3 regions of the Mesorhizobium sp. M0140 genome follow, and region 3 is predicted to be linked to each of the others. Evidence: riboswitches for the same ligand, from Rfam matches in the RefSeq annotation. Region 3 holds a riboswitch; each other region holds the start of a gene.

Region 1 (5,706 bases), on a different contig from region 3:
CCGATCCAGCCAGCCCCGCCAATCTCCGCACCAGCGCGCTCATATTCGCCGGGCCGCCCTCGCGGAAATAGTCGAGCAGGCCATCGAGCTCCTCGCGCGGCAGCGTCGAGGCTTCGATCAGGCGCAGATCCTCGTCGCGGCATTCGCCGGGCAGCAGCGCCAGTTTGATCCCGCGTTCGCGGGCGGTCGAGGCAAGCTGGTCGCAGCCGTAGCGCCACCAGTCGTAGCCGCCGAGGATGCGCACGAGGATGACCTTGGCGTGGCGGGCGACGCTGTCGACCCAGAGGTCGACGGACATGGGATGGCGCAGGTCACGCAGGGCAGCCAGCCGCATCGAGGGCAGGCGGCCGGCATCGGCCTTCCAGGCTGCCGCCAGTCCGGCGAGGTCGCTGTCGGTGAAGGACAGGGCCACGATATCCGCCGGCGTCTGCCGCAGATCGACCGGCTCGGCGAGGTCGTCGAGCGAGGCGGATGTCGTGGTGAGGATGTGCATCGCAACCCGTGTCCGAGATCAGCCGGCGAGTATACGCTCGATCGCCGGGCGGTTCAGCCCCTTCAGGCCGATGACGACGAGACGCGAGCGGCGGTCGTCCTGCGCGGTCCAGGCGCGGTCATAGTAATGATTGACGCGCGGCCCGACGGCCTGCAGCAAGAGCCGCATGGGCTTGCCGCCGACCTCGACGAAGCCTTTTACGCGCAGCACGTTCTCTTCTTCGGCGACGGTGGCGACGCGCTTTGCCAACTCGTCCGGATTGGCGATCGAGGCAATGTCGACGATGAAGGTGTCGAAGTCGTCATGCTCATGGTCGAATGCGCCGTCATGGTGGGACTTGCGGTTTTCGATGTCGTCCTCGACGGCGAGACCGAGACCGAGCAGCACGGAGGGATCGACCTTGCCATGCGACGTCGGCACGATCTTCACCGCGCGGGCGGAATGTTCGTTGATGATGGCGTTGGCGCGGGCGGTGCCGGCGGCGTCCATCAGGTCGCTCTTCGACAGGATGATCAGGTCGGCGCAGGCGATCTGATCCTCGAACACTTCTTCCACAGGATCGTCATGGTCGAGCGTCTCGTCCCCGGCGCGCTGCGCCTGCAAGGCGTCCATGTCGTTGGCGACGCGGCCTTCGGCCAGCGCCGGGCCGTCGACCACGGCGATGACGCCATCGACTGTGACGCGGCTCTTCACGCTCGGCCACTGGAAGGCCTGGACCAGCGGCTTGGGCAGCGCCAGGCCCGAGGTTTCGATCAGGATATGGTCGACCCTCGGCGTCAGCGACAGGATCTTGTCAAGCGCCGGCACGAAATCGTCGGCGACGGTGCAGCAGATGCAGCCATTGGCCAGTTCGACGATGTTTTCCTCCGGGCAGGTGTCGATGCCGCAGCCCTTCAAAATCTCTCCGTCGATGCCGATGTCGCCGAATTCGTTGACGATGATGGCAATGCGTTTGCCGCCGGCGTTTTCCAGGAGATGGCGGACCAGCGTCGTCTTGCCGGCGCCGAGGAAGCCGGTGACGACGGTGCAGGGAACGCGCGAGACGGAAGCAGTCATGATCAGTCCTTCAACAGGTCGAGGGGAGGGATGCGGGCAACGAGGCCACGCTTCAGGCTATCGGGGCGGCCGCGCCATGGAATCAGGCCGTCCTTCGAGGTGGCGAAGAGCTTGGCACCCGTGATGAGGTCGGCGCCGCTGGTCGTGGTCAGGTCGCCGAAGACATAGCTCCAGCAGCCGTCGCGCAGGATGGCGGCGCTGAGGCGCCGCTTGCAATTGCCGAGGCATTCGACGCTGCGGATGCGAATATCGTCGCCAGATGCGGCGCGGCGCGTGTCGTCCGCCAGCAATTCGCCGGCGCGGGGATGGGCGTCGGAGCCGGTCTCATTGCGGCAGGAGGCGCAGACGATGATGGTGACGCCGGCCAAGGCATCATTATGGCCGGACGAAATATCCGCTGTGCCAGCCGAAAAACTGCTGTCGTGGTCCAAAGATCGGGCTCCTTGCCCGGAAACCCGCCGGGCGATCGGATTCTAAAGTCGCAGACGGCAGGTCTCCTGGCTCGCGGGTCATCGCCTTGGGTAGCCGCCTTCCCGGGAACTCCCCAGTGGCTTTCGGCCTTGGCTCTTCGCTTACAGTTGCGGGGACAGCCGCGGATTTGGGATTTTGCCCCGCACCGCATTCCCTCTTAGCCCTTGCCGTTGCGGGCAAGGGACCATCTGGAACCGGATTTAGGCTTTTGCGGGCGGCGGTGTCAACGCAACGCAGGGGCAATCTGAAATCAGGGGCGGGGACGCTTCACTACCACTGACCGCTCTTCGCGAATGCCATCTTCGTTGTTGGGATCAGGAAAAGCTGTAACGAAAGCCGTCAGAAGGATATCTCCATCTTGCCGGTCCAGCCATCCGGCGCTGTCACCCACATCGAAGTAAATGCCATCAACTTTGAAGCCAAATGTGTCTCCAGCAGGTCTAGGGTAGCGTTTTCGGATTGCCTGCGCATGTACGTCCCATGAAAAGGACGAAATCCTATCGAGGCACTCCTGCACCTCTTGGGTCAGCCTGGCTTTGATATCCATTGTTTATCCGCTAGCCTGTGTACGTTGGCTCAATTGTTATCTCCCGGCAACGCAAGGATGACCTGACGCAGCGCCTGGTACCCGTCGCCGTGGTGCCAGTCCTGATCAACGAGGAGCTCTTGACCTTCCGGCCAAGTTTCGTTGTCCAGGAGAATTTCGTTGCCGACCAGTGCTCCGCCATAGCTCGCCAGGAATATCCGGATGAAATGACTGCCAGGGCGAACCTTAGCCGTGAACAGTTTTTCCAAGCGGGCATAAAACGCTGGATATGTCCGGTTGAGAGTGCATTCCACTGCAGCCTGTGTGATCACAGGTCCACCGTAGATCTTCCAGCCAGCATCATTCCGTTGCCAGAATGCAATCTCGGCTTGCATGTTCTCGCAAACATGCTCCGCAAGGCCCTCGATCAGCACATGAAATACACCGATCAGGAATTTTCCGAATGCTTGGAAAATCGCCTGTTCACGCGTGTCGCCCAGTCCAACAAAAGATTCGATGACCGGCTGAGTGCCTAGCAACGGTGAGAAGACGTAGATTTCGAGAACAAGCCTGCGACCCGAGCCTGACGGCTCCTTGTCGAAAACTTGGGCTTCAAAGCGCAGGTCTTCCAGTCCAATCCAGACATCGTTCTGTCCACGGATGGCGCTGATCCCATGCGCAATCAACGCTTCGTGGATCAGGTCGAGAACCTCTTGCGATGCCATCATTGAACCTAGGCCGACAAAACTCCCTCAAACGGCTGCAGCCGACGGCTGATGTCAAGAGCGCCCGTCGCTGATCACGCTCAGCAGCGCCGGACCCAAATCCCCGGCAGGCGTCACTTCGATGCGTTCGAGTCCGAGCCAGCCCTGCATCTGCTTCAATTCCTCGAACAGCTCTGCAGCGGTTTCAGGCGGTGCACCGGGCTCCGCATAGGCCGCATGGACGCGCAGTATGCTGGCCGGACGGTCGGCCTTGAGGTCGACGCGTGCCACGATCCTGTCGCCGAGCAGGAACGGCAGGACATAATAGCCATATTGCCGCTTGTCGGCCGGCGTGTAGATCTCGATGCGGTAGTGGAAATCGAACAGCCGCTCGGTGCGCGACCGCTCGAAGACGACCGGATCGAACGGCGCCAGCAGGGCGCGGGCCTCGACTTTGCGCGGCAGGCGGGCGTCTTTATGAAGATAGGCCGGCTTGTCCCAACCTTCGACACGCACCGGCAGCAGCTCGCCCGTTTCAACCAGTTCCTCCAGCCGGCCCTTCATGTCGGCCGGCGACAGGCGGAAATAGTCGCGCAGGTCGCCTGAAGTCGCCACGCCGTGGGCGCGGGCAGAAATGCGCAGCAATTCGCGGTGCGCGTCCTCGGCTGCCGGTACCGGCAGATCGAGGATCGCCTGCGGCAGCACGCGTTCGGGCAGGTCATAGAAGCGCTCGAAACCGCGGCGGTGCGCCGTGGTGATGCGCCCGGCCCAGAACAGCCATTCGAAGGCGTGCTTGGCATGGCTCCAGCCCCACCAGCCGCCCGAGCCTTTCTGGCCTTCGAGCGCGGAAGCGGCGATCGGGCCGCGCTCGGCGACCTGGCGGTAGATCTCTTCGATGTAGGCGGCGTGCTCGCGGCCCCATTTGGCGAGGCCCAGATACATTTCGTCGCCGCGCTCGGCGCGCTGCATGCGCCAGCGCATCAGCGGGTATGTCTCGACCGGCAGGAAGGAGGCCTCGTGCCCCCAGTATTCGAAAACCGTGCGCTTGCGCGTCACGGCCGCGTTGTCGAGCAGCGAGAACGGGTAGGGGCCAAGGCGCGAATAGAGCGGCATATAATGAGCGCGCACCACCGCGCTGACGGAATCGATCTGCAGCAGGCCGGTGCGGGAGAGGGTGCGGGCAAAATGTCGGCGGTCAGGCGTGCCGGTCGGGCGGGGATCGAGAAACCCCTGGGCGGCAAGCGCGATGCGACGGGCCGTGGGGAGCGAGATCTTTTCCTTCATGCAGGCATCACTTTGAAGTGTTTTGACCGAGGGTCGAATGGCTGATTCCAACCCATGCTAGCAGGGTTTTGGCGGCATCCATGTCAGGAGAGAAAAGTGGAGTAAAAAGCGAAGGAAATCAAACAGGAGCGGATCGGACCAGTTTGCCGCGATATGCCGTCCAGTCGGTGTTTTGAACAAGGTTTGACTTGCTTCGCTGGAAGTGCTGCGCTAACCCTCGCCGCGTTGCAGCATAAGCCCTTAAAACGGTTCAGCGGTTAAACTGTCACGCTTCCGCATTAGGGTCCGGTGCTGTAATCAAAGTGGATTGGCGCCAACGGAAAGCCGAGCATGAACGCACTCTTGAGCTCATACCTGCCCATCGTCCTGTTCATAGGCGTGGCGCTGGTTGTCGGCCTGGCGTTGCTGGCCGCACCCTTCCTGGTGGCCTATCGCAATCCCGATCCCGAAAAGCTTTCCGCCTACGAGTGCGGTTTCAACTCGTTCGACGACGCGCGCATGAAGTTCGACATCCGTTTCTACCTGGTGTCGATCCTGTTCATCATCTTCGACCTGGAAGTGGCCTTCCTGTTTCCGTGGGCGGTGTCGTTTTCGAAGATCGGCATGCTCGGTTTCTGGTCGATGATGGTGTTTTTGGCGGTGCTGACCATCGGCTTTGCCTATGAATGGAAAAAAGGAGCGCTGGAATGGGATTGAACGACAGTTCAGGCACCCTCGTCGCGCCGAAGCCCAAGGGTATTATCGATCCCAACACCGGCAGGCCGGTGGGGGAGGACGATCCCTTCTTCCTCGAGATCAACAATGAGTTGGCCGACAAGGGCTTTTTGGTCACTTCGACCGAGGCGCTCATCACCTGGGCGCGCAGCGGGTCGCTGATGTTCATGACGTTCGGCCTCGCTTGCTGCGCGGTCGAGATGATCCACACCTCGATGCCACGCTATGATTCGGAGCGGTTCGGCGTCGCGCCGCGTGCGTCCCCGCGCCAGTCCGACATCATGATCGTCGCCGGCACGCTGACCAACAAGATGGCGCCGGCGCTGCGCAAGGTCTACGACCAGATGCCGGAACCGCGCTACGTCATCTCGATGGGCTCCTGCGCCAATGGCGGCGGCTACTACCATTATTCCTATTCGGTGGTGCGCGGCTGCGACCGCATCGTGCCGGTCGACATC
Region 2 (5,706 bases), on a different contig from region 3:
CTCCGACCATCTGGATATTTTTCCGGCGCCCCGGCGGCCACTGGCGCCGGCGGCGCCGCCTGCGGCCAATCCATCCTGCCGGCGTGGCCCTGCCGCCGCGGCCCCCCACCGCCGATGAGGAAGGTCAGTGTCTTGCGATCAGGCAAAGCTGTCGCGCAGGCTGGTCGCGGTGCCGGTGAAGCGGCCACGCACCACACCGACGACCGCGCCGAGCACCAGCCAGAACACGAGGTTGGTCACGGTCACCGCCACCACGAACTGGTGATGCAGCCCTTCCGGAATCGCCGTCTCGTAACTGTCGGGCTGCGGTGCACCGACAACATGCGGTGCGACGATCAAAAAGACGGCAAGGATCGCCAGCGGCAGCGACTTGCGGAACGCGATCAGGCCGAGACCGGCAGCGGTTGCCGCCACCGTTGCCCACCACCAGATCTGCCGCTGGGTGAGATCGGCGGCCGGCATGGCAGGCAATTCCGGCGGCAGGCCGAGGCCCGGTGCCAGCGTGAACACGGCAAAGCCGGCAAGGCCCCAGAACACGCCCTGGCGCCAGCCACCGATGCCGCCGGCGAATTCGGAGACCGCGACCAGGATCAAGGCGAAGCCGATGCCGGTGACGATATTGGCAAGCACGCTGAAGGCGAAACGCTCGAAACCGTCTGCCGGCGCCCAACCTTCGTCTGCCGGAGCGGCTTCCGCCGCAGCCGGGGCAGCAGAGCTCATCGCATCTCCCGCCGGAGCAGTTGTGCTCATGGCATTGCTATCCGTTGCGGCCGGAGCGCCATGGTCATGGTGATGCCCGCCGCCCGCCTGTTCGTAAACTTCCGCCTTCAGGATCAGCGGCACGGTGGCATAGGCCTGCAGGCAGGCGAGGACGACGCCGGCCACGAGCCCTGCGATCGCCGCGATGAACACGACGTTGCGAAACAGATTCATGATGTCAGCCCCTCGTCAGTGGCAGGGAAACGCCATCGAATGGCGATAGTCGTGAGCCGCATTATGGACGGCATCGATATGCGAGAAGCCGACAAAGCCCATCACGAAAATGCCGAGCAGCGCGGCAAGCGCGAGCTGCATGAAGCGCGACTGCGAGGAGACGGAGGCGCCGAGGGAGACGGAAGCGGTAGTCATGTCTTGTCCTTTCGCCCTCCACCCGAGGGCATCGAAGTCAGTTTCCTGTCGCCGGCAGGTCTCCTGGCTCACGGATCAGCGTCCTTCCCCACCTTCCCGAAGAAAAAATCCTCAGTGGTTTATGGAGAGGACTACCGCACACAGTTGCGGGGGCAGCCACGGCATTGGGCGAAATTCGCCCTCACCGCATTCCCTCTTGGCTCCAAAATGGAACCGGCGACACCGGTGACTATAGGCAGAATCCTCGCTTCCGGCAAACCAAATTCCGCCGGTGACCATTGCGAATGCGCCATGAAGGTCAAAGTGATTTCGGCAGATAGCGCCACGTCACAAAGCCGCAGACCGCCGCCAGCAGGCCGAGCGTGACGAACACCGAGCCCAGGCCGAAGAAGGCCAGCGCCACCGAATAGACCAGCGGCGGCGTCAACTCGGAAAAGTCGAGATAGGTGCGGTAGACCGCTGCCATCTGAGATCTTTCATAGGAGCGCACCGAGCGCATGAAGGCGGTCGAGCCGAGGGCGTCGAGCGCAATGGTGAAGAAGGCACCACAGAGCAGGAAGGCGCCGGTAAGCAACGGCACGGTTTCGCCGACGAAGCCCGCCGCCAGCAGCGCGGCTGACATGGCGAAATAGGCAAATGTCATGGTTCCGCGGCCACCAAAGCGCTTTCCTGCCTTGCCCCAGAAAATCGCCATGAACAACAGCGCGTTGCCGGCCGAAACCAGCAGGCCACCGGCCAGCTTGCCCTCGCCCGTGATGACCATGAACAGCGGCCCATAGACGAAGAACGTCGTCCAGAAGCAGGAGCGGCCGAAGGCAATCAGCCAGGCCAGTCTGAGCCTGGGCTGCGCGACGAAACGGCCGATATTGGCGAGCGGATTGACAGGGCGCGTCTTGCCCGGACGGATGGACTGGTTGTCGCCGAGGCGGTAGGTCCAGAACAGCGCCAGCAGGGCAAACGCGAACACCGCGACCGCACCATGCGCGGCATAGATGCCGAAGCGCGTGTAGAGGAAGATGCCGAGCGTCGGCCCACCGGTCCAGGCCAGCATCGACCACGCCATGCGCAGCGATTCGGCCTGCATGAAGTCGGTCTTGCGGATGTGGTCCATGATGTAGAGGTTGAGCGTGATCGACAGCGCGCTGGCGCCCATCACCCGGCACAGCATGCCGGCCAGTTGCCCGGCGAGCGTGTCGGTGACGAAGAACAGCGAGCCGACGGCCAGCAGGCAGGCGCCTGATGTGTAGACCCAGCGGCGGGCAAAACGGCGGATCAGCATCGGCATGAACAATGTCACCGACAGGCCGAGCATCGCCACGACTGTGTAGAGCATCGACACGATCTGCTCGTTGTGCAGTATCTCGTAGGCCTGGATCGGGATGACGCTCGACACCGTGGCGCGGGCGAAGGATTCAACCGCATAGAGCGACGCGAAGGTGCGCGCGTCCGCGGCCTTGAGAGCCGGCAGCCAGATCGGATGGCGCACATGGGTGGACATTGCTTTCCCCGAAGCAGATTCACCGGGTGAAATCTGACGTGGCGACCCCAGTGCCAATAAGAGGAAACCGACGTGCATCCGGCAAAAGCGAAGCCGGCCAAAGGCTTCCCGGCACTGGCCCAATGCCGCGGCCGATCCGGCGTTATCGGCAGGATTGCCGGTCTTCTTTTGTGCGGGGCAACCGTGATAGTCCTCCAGCGGGGCTGAATCAGAATGCGAGACCATGAGCATCCAAACGCCGACCGCACCCGTTCAGGATCGACCAAAGCGCATCGTCGCCATCGACATCGTGCGCGGCATCGCGCTGATCGCCATGGCAAGCTACCATTTCACCTGGGACCTGGAGTTCTTCGGCTACACCGATCCCGGCCTGACCGCCTTCGGCTGGTGGAAGATCTACGCGCGCGGCATCGCTTCGACCTTCCTGTTCCTGGTCGGCGTCAGCCTGTATCTCGCCCATGGCCGACAAATCCGCTGGAACGGCTTCTGGAAGCGGTTCGCCATGGTCGCCGGAGCCGCGATCGCGATATCGGTCGTCACCCGTATCGCCACGCCGGATGGATTCATCTTCTTCGGCATTTTGCACGAGATCGCGCTGGCCAGCCTGCTCGGCCTCGCCTTTCTGCGGCTGCCGGCACTGCTGACGCTTGTCGTCGCCGCGCTCGTCATTGCGGCGCCTGTCTATCTGCGCCTCGAGGCGTTCGATCACCCATGGCTGTGGTGGGTAGGCCTGTCGGCGAACAATCCACGCTCCAACGACTACGTTCCGTTGTTTCCATGGTTCGGCGCCGTGCTTGCGGGCATCGCGGTGACGAAACTCGCCGCCGGTTCAGGCGTGCTTACCCGGCTTGCCGAATTGGCGCCCGGTCGCTGGGCCAACCCGCTGGTCTTTATCGGCCGGCACAGCCTGGCGTTCTACCTGATCCACCAGCCATTGCTGATCGGCTGCGTCTGGCTGTTCTCGCAGATCATGCCGGCGCAGGTCGAAACCCCGCAGGTGAATTTCCTCAAAACCTGCCAGCTGTCCTGCGAGCAGTCGCGCGACACCGAGTTCTGTACGAGCTACTGTGTCTGCATGCTCGATACGCTCGAGGGCGAGGCGACGCTTGATCGGCTCTACAACAACGACCAGACTGCGGAATGGAAGACGCATCTGTCCGATCTCGCCGGCATGTGTACCGCCAAGACGGACAGCAAGTTGATGGAGGAAGGGGTCAAATGACCGAGAACCAGCCGAAGCCGGGGCTCATACCGTGGCCGCCGCTGATCTACACCGCCGCCATCGCCATCAGCATCGCGCTGGGCCTGCTCTATCCCCTGCCCTGGATCGGTGACCTCCTGGGCGACATTCTTTTCGCCGCCGGCTGGGTGGTGCTGCTTGCCGTTGCAGCGCTCTGGGTCACCGCGATCCGCACCATGGTCCGCGCCAAGACCACGCTGAACCCGAACGCTGTGCCCGATCACCTGGTCACCACGGGTCCCTTCGGCATCACCCGCAATCCGATGTATCTGGCCAACACCCTGCTGTTGATCGGCGTCGCCTTTGTCTCGGGCATCGTGTGGTTCCTGCCGCTCGCCTTCATCGCCGCCTATGCCACGCAAAAAATGGCGATCGAAGGCGAGGAAAAGATGCTGGCGGCAAAATTCGGCAAGAAATACCGCGACTACGCGAAACGCGTGCGCCGCTGGATTTGAGCTGGCGCTCCGGTTTCCATCGCGGAGAGGTTTTGACAGGTGCACACTTCGGCGATTAGCCTAAGTCTTGCGAACTTCGTCATCCTAGGGCGAAGCAGGAGCGCAGCTCCGTCGCGGAGACCCTAGGATCCATGCCGTGACCTCGGTCTAGGAGTGCAGCGGAGCAAAGTTCTGCGCCGTCGCGGTGCATTGCAGAAGGAATAGACGTTTCCGCTCATTCCGAACGCTAACGCGCGATAGAATCCAGTCCGCTCAGGTATTCACGCCAAGCTCGACCAGCCGCTCCACACAAGACTCCTCGGCCTGGTCGAGTTCAGCCAGCGTCTCCTCGAGGTCGCGGCGCTTCTGCCGGAGATCCTCGCGCTTTTCCTCGATGCGCTTGATCATCAGGTTGAGCTGGCCGACTTCGCCGGGCGGCTCCCTGTACATCTGGATGATTTCGCGGATTTCGTTGATCGAGAAACCAAGCCTCTTGCCGCGCATGATCTGACGGATGAGGTGGCGGTCGGAGGGGCGAAACAGCCGCGTGCGGCCACGCCGCACCGGCTGCACCAGCCCTTCGTCCTCGTAAAAGCGCAGCGTCCGCGTCGACACATCGAACTCACGGGTCAACTCGGTGATCGAATAATATTCTCGCATTGCCACTCCCGCACGCCGAAACCAAGGGGCGATCGCCATGCCGGCGTCACCCTTATGTCCCGAACCAAAACCCATGCCATGCCGGAATCGACATGGCGCCCCGCGCAAGCCTCGCACGGCATTTACGTAAAAGTCAATTAAGCCAAAAGGCGTGCCTTCAGGGCACACCGAACCACCACGTGGCGATGCCGAGAAATGCAAAGAAACCGACGACGTCGGTAACCGTGGTGACGAAGACCGCCGAAGCGACCGCCGGATCGATCTTGAAACGATCGAGCAGCAGCGGAATCAGGATGCCGGCCAGGGCGGCCACGAACATGTTGATGATCATCGCCGCCGCGATGATGCCGCCCAGATTGGGGTCACGGAACCAGGCTGCCGCAACGATGCCGATCAGGATGGCGAAGACGATGCCGTTGATGAAGCCGACACCCATCTCGCGGCGAATGATGCGGCCGGCATTGTAGATGTCGAGATCCCTGGTCGCCAACGCCCGCACGGTGACGGTCATGGTTTGCGAGCCGGCATTGCCGCCCATGCCTGCGACGATCGGCATCAGCACCGCCAGTGCGACGATATGTTCGATCGTGCGGTCGAACAGGCTGATCACCGACGCCGCCAGGAACGCGGTCAGAAGGTTGATAAGCAACCACGGAACGCGTGATCGCGAGGTCGAAAAGATGCTGTCGGAAAGCTCTTCGTCGCCGACGCCGCCCATGCGCATCAAATCTTCCTCGGCCTCCTGC
Region 3 (5,706 bases):
ATCCCGACGGGCCCATGTCCTTTGCCCTGTGGGGCGGCGTGGTCGGGTTCGGCATCGTCTCGATCGCGGTCTACTGGATCCGCGAATACATCCTCTATATCGTCAAGGCCGGCCACATCGCCGTCATGGTTCATCTGATCGACGGCCGCGACATTCCCGGCGGTCAGGACCAGATCGCCTACGCCAGGGATGTCGTCACCCAGCGTTTTGCCGAAGCCAACATCCTTTTCGTCGTCGACCAACTCGTCAAGGGTGCCATCCGTGCCATCACCGGCCTGCTCGGCGGTATCGCCGCCTTCCTGCCGATACCAGGCCTGAGCGGCCTGGTCTCCTTCATCAACACGGTGATCCGTCTGTCGCTGACCTATGTCGACGAGATCATCCTCGGCTACAACATCCGCATCAATTCAGCCTCGCCCTTCGAGACGGCGCGCCAAGGCGTCGTGCTCTATGCCCAGAACGGCAAGGTCATGGTCAAGAACGCCGTCTGGCTGGCGGTCATCATGTGGGGCATGTCGTTCATCATCTTTCTGATCATGCTGGCGCCTGCCGGTGCGATTCTGTTCCTGATGCCTGGCCAACTCGCCGGCTGGGCTTTTGTGCTCGCCATCGTCTTCGCCTGGGCATTCAAGGCGGCGTTCATCGAGCCTTTCGCCATCGCCTGCCTGATGCAGGTCTATTTCAAGACCATCGCGGGCCAGGTGCCCGATCCGGCTTGGGACGCCCGGCTGGCCGAGGCATCGTCGAAGTTCAGGGAGCTCAAGGACAAGGCGCTCGCCTCCTTCGGCGGTTCGCGCTGGGATACGGCCGGCGCCACACCCTGATCGGCTGGGCGGGTGGTGTCTGGTGCGGCAGAAACGGTGTTGAGGCGCGCCACGGTGGATTTGAGCTGTGTCTCGCCTTGCCCGGAAAAGGTCTCGCTCATGATCAGCTCCGGCAGCGGCAGCCGCCGTCCCCAGCCATGCGTTTCAAGGTCCGGTTTGGGAGCGAACTCGGAAACACGGCCGACGCAGAGATAGGCGATCGGCGTTACGTGGTCCGGAATGGCCAACAGCCGCTTCAGCGCCTCAGCCTCGATGATGCTGACCCAGCCGACACCAACACCCTCGGCACGCGCGGCCAGCCAGAAATTCTGCACCGCGCAGACCGTGCTGTAGAGATCCATCTCCGGATTGTGCCAGCGTCCCAGCGGCGAACCCTTCGAGCGCTGCCGGTCGCAGGTGATGCAGATGTTGAGCGCGCTCTCGCAGATGCCTTCCAGCTTTAGCTTGCGATAGAGCGCCTGTTTTTCCGCCTCGATCGCCGGCAGTTCCTGCTCGCGCGCGGCCAGGAACAGGTCGCGCACCTCCGCCCGTCGTTTGACGTCGCGAATGACAATGAAATTCCATGGCTGCATGAAGCCGACCGATGGCGCGTGATGGGCGGCAAGCAGCAGCCGTGCCAGCACGTCGTCATCGATCGCGGTGGGCAGGAAATGGCTGCGCACGTCGCGCCGCGTGAACATGGCGCGGTAGACCGCATCGCGCGCATTCTGGTCAAATCCATCGTCAATGGCAGCGGTCATGTGTTCCGGCATCGCTTGTCCCCTTGCGATTGCAGATTCAAAACTGACAGAGCGTACTTTGTGCGTCCAAGTAGACGCACGTCGCTCTGATGCCATCCGCCTGACCACGCGGATGACAATGCCTGCCAGGCCGGTCTTCTGGCTCGGGATCAACCCGCGTCCGGTGCCTTCCCGTCATCGACAGTGGCATTTACCGGCGCGGTCCCCCTCACAGCGTTGGGCACGCCACGGAATTCAACCGTGTTCCCGATTCTCCCGCTTGCGGCGGGCACCAGGCAGTACCAGGGACCTTACGCCGAAGCGCCCGCGGGGCCAATGCCTGCGGCGACGCGAATGGACGCAGTCGCGATTTTCCCCAGTCATCGGCCGCCCGTGCATGGCCTTTGTCGATCCGGGTCACTAGATTAGGACGATGACCACCCGTCTCTACACCCATCCGATCTTCCTCGAGCATCTCACGCCGCCCGGACATCCCGAGCGGCCCGACCGCTTACGCGCCATCGAGCGCGTGCTCGACGACGAAGCCTTTGCCGGGCTCGATCGTATTCAGGCGCCGGAAGGCGACGAGGCCACCATCCTCTACGCGCATCCCGCCGATTTCGTCGCCCGCGTGCGCGCCGCCATCCCCGACGAGGGGATTGCCCGCATCGATGCCGACACCACTGCCAGCCCGAAGAGCTGGCAAGCGGCGATCACCGCGATCGGCGCCGCCAACGCCGCCGTCGATGATGTCTTTTCGGGCCGCGCCGACAACGTCTTCGTCGCCGCCCGGCCGCCCGGCCATCATGCCGAAAAGACCACGGCGATGGGCTTTTGCCTGTTCAACACGGCGGCGATCGCGGCGCGTTATGCGCAGAAGAAACACGGTGTCGAGCGCGTTGCCGTCGTCGACTGGGACGTGCATCACGGCAATGGCACGCAGGATATTTTCTGGGACGATCCGTCGGTGCTCTATTGCTCGACACACCAGATGCCGCTTTATCCCGGCACCGGAGCGAAGACCGAAACGGGCGCCGGCAACATCGTCAACGCACCGCTGGCGCCGCAGACCGGCAGCGAAGTGTTTCGCGATGCCTTCCTGTCGCGCGTCCTGCCCGCGCTCGACAATTTCGCGCCCGACCTGATCATCATTTCGGCGGGGTTCGACGCGCACCACCGCGATCCGCTGGCCGAGATCAATCTGACCGAGGATGATTTCGACTGGGCGACCGGCCAGCTGATGCAGCGCGCGGCACGCCACAGCGGCAACCGGCTCGTCAGCCTGCTCGAGGGCGGCTACGATCTGCAGGGATTGGCATTTTCGGTCGCCGCCCATGTCGGGCGACTGATGAAAGGATGAATGATGGCCGATGAGACCAACGAAGACGTCAAGGCGATGAGCTTCGAGCAGGCACTCGATGCGCTGGAGAAGATCGTCGATGATCTGGAGCGTGGCGACGTGCCGCTCGACCAGTCGATCAAGATCTATGAGCGTGGTGAGGCGCTGAAGGCGCATTGCGACCGGCTGCTGAAGGCCGCCGAGGACAAGGTCGAGAAGATCAGGCTGTCGCGCGACGGCAAGCCGGTTGGAACGGAGCCACTCGACGCGGATTGAGGCTCGGTCCGAACGATGGCCTCGCCTCACCGGTTTTTGGACATGATCATGATCGAGGATATAACTCGTTCCGATTGAAACAGCTCAAGGACAAGAGGAGATACGGAAGCGATGTGCAGAAACATCAAGACCCTGTTCAATTTTGATCCGCCGGCAACCAATGACGAGGTGCGCGACGCGGCTCTTCAGTTCGTCCGCAAGCTGAGCGGAACCACGCGACCCTCGAAGCAGAACCAGCACGCCTTCGACCATGCCGTCGAAGCCATCGCCGCCTCGGCGCGCGAACTGCTCGATTCCCTGGAAACCCACCAGCATCCGCGTAATCGCGAAGAGGTGGCGGCCAAGCTGCGGGCAAAGGCGGCGATCCGCTTTGCCTGATGCGGCCAGGCGGCCTTCGACCACCGACAAGGAGAGTCGATGAGCTTCTTCCCCGGGAAAGACCCTGAGGCAGGCGATGCCTTCGCCAGCGATCAGATCGAATTGATGGTCATACCCAACGCCAAGGATATCGGCGGTTTTCAGGTGCGCCGTGCCCTGCCGACGGCAAAAAGGCGGCTGGTGGGGCCTTTCATCTTCTTCGACCGCATGGGGCCCGCGGTCCTGCGCGCCGGTCAGGCACTGGATGTCCGTCCGCATCCGCATATCGGCCTGTCGACGGTCACCTATCTGTTCGACGGCAAGATCCGGCACCGCGACTCACTCGGCACCGAAATGGTCATTCAGCCCGGCGACGTGAATTTGATGACCGCCGGCCGCGGCATCGTCCATTCGGAGCGTACACCGGAGGAACTGCGTGGCGCGCCGATGTCGGTATCCGGCCTGCAGACATGGCTGGCGCTGCCGGACGACAAGGAAGAGGTGGCACCGGTTTTCGAGAATACCGCAGCGCTTCGGCTTCCCGAGATCGAAGCCGAAGGCGTCAACGGGCGCCTCATCATCGGCGATTTCCAGGGACTGCGGTCCCCGGTCAGGGCCGACACGGAGACGCTCTACGCCGACCTGCGCCTGGCGCCCGGCGCCAGCGTGAAAATCCCTGCTAATGCGGAAGAACGCGCCATCTATACGCTGGAAGGCGAGGTCTCAATTTCGGGTGATGTATTCCCAGCCGAACGGCTGCTGGTGTTCCGTCCCGGTGACGAGATCGTCGTGTCGTCGCAGACCGGGGCGCATTTCATGCTGTTCGGCGGCGCCTCTCTTGGTTCGAAGCGTTACATCTGGTGGAATTTCGTCTCGTCGTCCAAGGAGCGCATCGAACAGGCGAAAGAGGAATGGAAGACGGGCCGCTTCGACATCGTTCCCGGAGACGAGGAAGAGTTTATTCCGCTGCCGGAAAGCTGATGCCCTGTCACCCAAAAGTGGCAGAACGAAATGCATAGACAAAAGACTAGGGCCTGATCCGCGTCACTGACACACATTTACTTTCGCCGGCCGGCGGCCTATTCGCCCATCAACCGAAAGCCCGAGCACCGTGAACGCAACGCCGCATACGCCGCTTCTCGACAAGGTCCGCATCCCGGCCGACCTGCGCACGCTTGCCGAAAGTGAACTGCCGCAATTGGCGTCCGAGCTTCGCGCCGAGCTGGTCGACGCCGTGTCCCGCACGGGTGGTCATCTGGGCGCAGGGCTTGGCGTGGTCGAGCTGACAGTGGCGCTGCACTATGTCTTCAACACCCCCGACGACCGGCTGATCTGGGATGTCGGCCACCAGGCCTATCCGCACAAGATCCTGACCGGCCGCCGCGACCGTATCCGCACGCTGCGCCAGGAAAGCGGTCTGTCCGGCTTCACCCGCCGCGCCGAGAGCGAGTACGATCCCTTTGGCGCCGCCCACTCCTCGACGTCGATATCGGCCGGCCTCGGCATGGCCGCCGCCCGCGATCTCTCCGGCGGCCGCAACAACGTCATTGCCGTCATCGGCGACGGCGCCATGTCTGCCGGCATGGCCTATGAGGCGATGAACAATGCCGGCGCGCTCGATGCACGGCTGATCGTCATTCTCAACGACAACGACATGTCGATCGCGCCGCCGACCGGCGCGATGAGCGCCTATCTGGCGCGGCTGGCCTCCGGCAAGGCCTATATCGGCCTGCGCGATTTCGGCAAGAAACTGACGTCCTATCTCGGCAAGCGCGCGGATCGTGCGATCACAAGGGCAGTCGAGCATGCACGCGGCTACGTCACCGGCGGCACGCTGTTCGAGGAACTCGGCTTCTATCACATCGGCCCGATCGACGGCCACAATCTGGAGCATCTGATCCCGGTCCTGAAAAACGTCCGCGACAATGGCGAAGGCCCGGTGCTCATCCATGTCGTCACCCAGAAGGGCAAGGGCTATGCGCCGGCCGAAGCCGCTGCCGACAAATATCACGGCGTCAACAAGTTCGACGTCATCACCGGCGCGCAGGCCAAGGCGCCAGCCAACGCACCGGCCTACACCAAGGTGTTCGCCGAAAGCCTGGTCCAGGAGGGCCGCGAGGACGACCGTATCGTCGCCGTCACCGCAGCCATGCCGAGCGGTACCGGCCTCGATTTGTTCGGTGAAGCGTTC

What was found. A riboswitch is a leader RNA that binds a small molecule or an ion and turns the genes downstream of it on or off. The one in region 3 is predicted to bind cobalamin.
Region 1: it holds a riboswitch for cobalamin, as region 3 does, so the genes downstream of both, NKJ37_RS25895 (DUF1636 family protein) here and bluB (5,6-dimethylbenzimidazole synthase) in region 3, are expected to answer to the same signal.
Region 2: it holds a riboswitch for cobalamin, as region 3 does, so the genes downstream of both, NKJ37_RS25725 (CbtB domain-containing protein) here and bluB (5,6-dimethylbenzimidazole synthase) in region 3, are expected to answer to the same signal.

The regions. Positions count from the first base shown of each region.
Region 1 is NZ_JAMYTM010000032.1:32,132-37,837, reverse strand. It holds gene NKJ37_RS25905 (cobaltochelatase subunit CobN) at 1-493, opposite strand, end outside; gene cobW (cobalamin biosynthesis protein CobW) at 512-1,549, opposite strand; gene NKJ37_RS25895 (DUF1636 family protein) at 1,552-1,980, opposite strand; cobalamin riboswitch at 2,020-2,224, opposite strand; gene NKJ37_RS25890 (hypothetical protein) at 2,271-2,567, opposite strand; gene NKJ37_RS25885 (DUF6348 family protein) at 2,597-3,274, opposite strand; gene NKJ37_RS25880 (winged helix-turn-helix domain-containing protein) at 3,326-4,534, opposite strand; gene NKJ37_RS25875 (NADH-quinone oxidoreductase subunit A) at 4,865-5,230, shown strand; gene NKJ37_RS25870 (NuoB/complex I 20 kDa subunit family protein) at 5,221-5,706, shown strand, end outside.
Region 2 is NZ_JAMYTM010000032.1:3-5,708, forward strand. It holds gene NKJ37_RS25720 (CbtA family protein) at 139-933, opposite strand; gene NKJ37_RS25725 (CbtB domain-containing protein) at 949-1,128, opposite strand; cobalamin riboswitch at 1,165-1,361, opposite strand; gene NKJ37_RS25730 (MFS transporter) at 1,427-2,626, opposite strand; gene NKJ37_RS25735 (heparan-alpha-glucosaminide N-acetyltransferase) at 2,850-3,848, shown strand; gene NKJ37_RS25740 (methyltransferase family protein) at 3,845-4,321, shown strand; gene NKJ37_RS25745 (MerR family transcriptional regulator) at 4,574-4,960, opposite strand; gene mgtE (magnesium transporter) at 5,118-5,706, opposite strand, start outside.
Region 3 is NZ_JAMYTM010000001.1:343,386-349,091, forward strand. It holds gene NKJ37_RS01625 (hypothetical protein) at 1-824, shown strand, start outside; partial or broken gene bluB (5,6-dimethylbenzimidazole synthase) at 947-1,660, opposite strand; cobalamin riboswitch at 1,676-1,855, opposite strand; gene NKJ37_RS01635 (histone deacetylase family protein) at 1,977-2,903, shown strand; gene NKJ37_RS01640 (exodeoxyribonuclease VII small subunit) at 2,907-3,158, shown strand; gene NKJ37_RS01645 (DUF2277 domain-containing protein) at 3,270-3,536, shown strand; gene NKJ37_RS01650 (pirin family protein) at 3,576-4,496, shown strand; gene dxs (1-deoxy-D-xylulose-5-phosphate synthase) at 4,627-5,706, shown strand, end outside.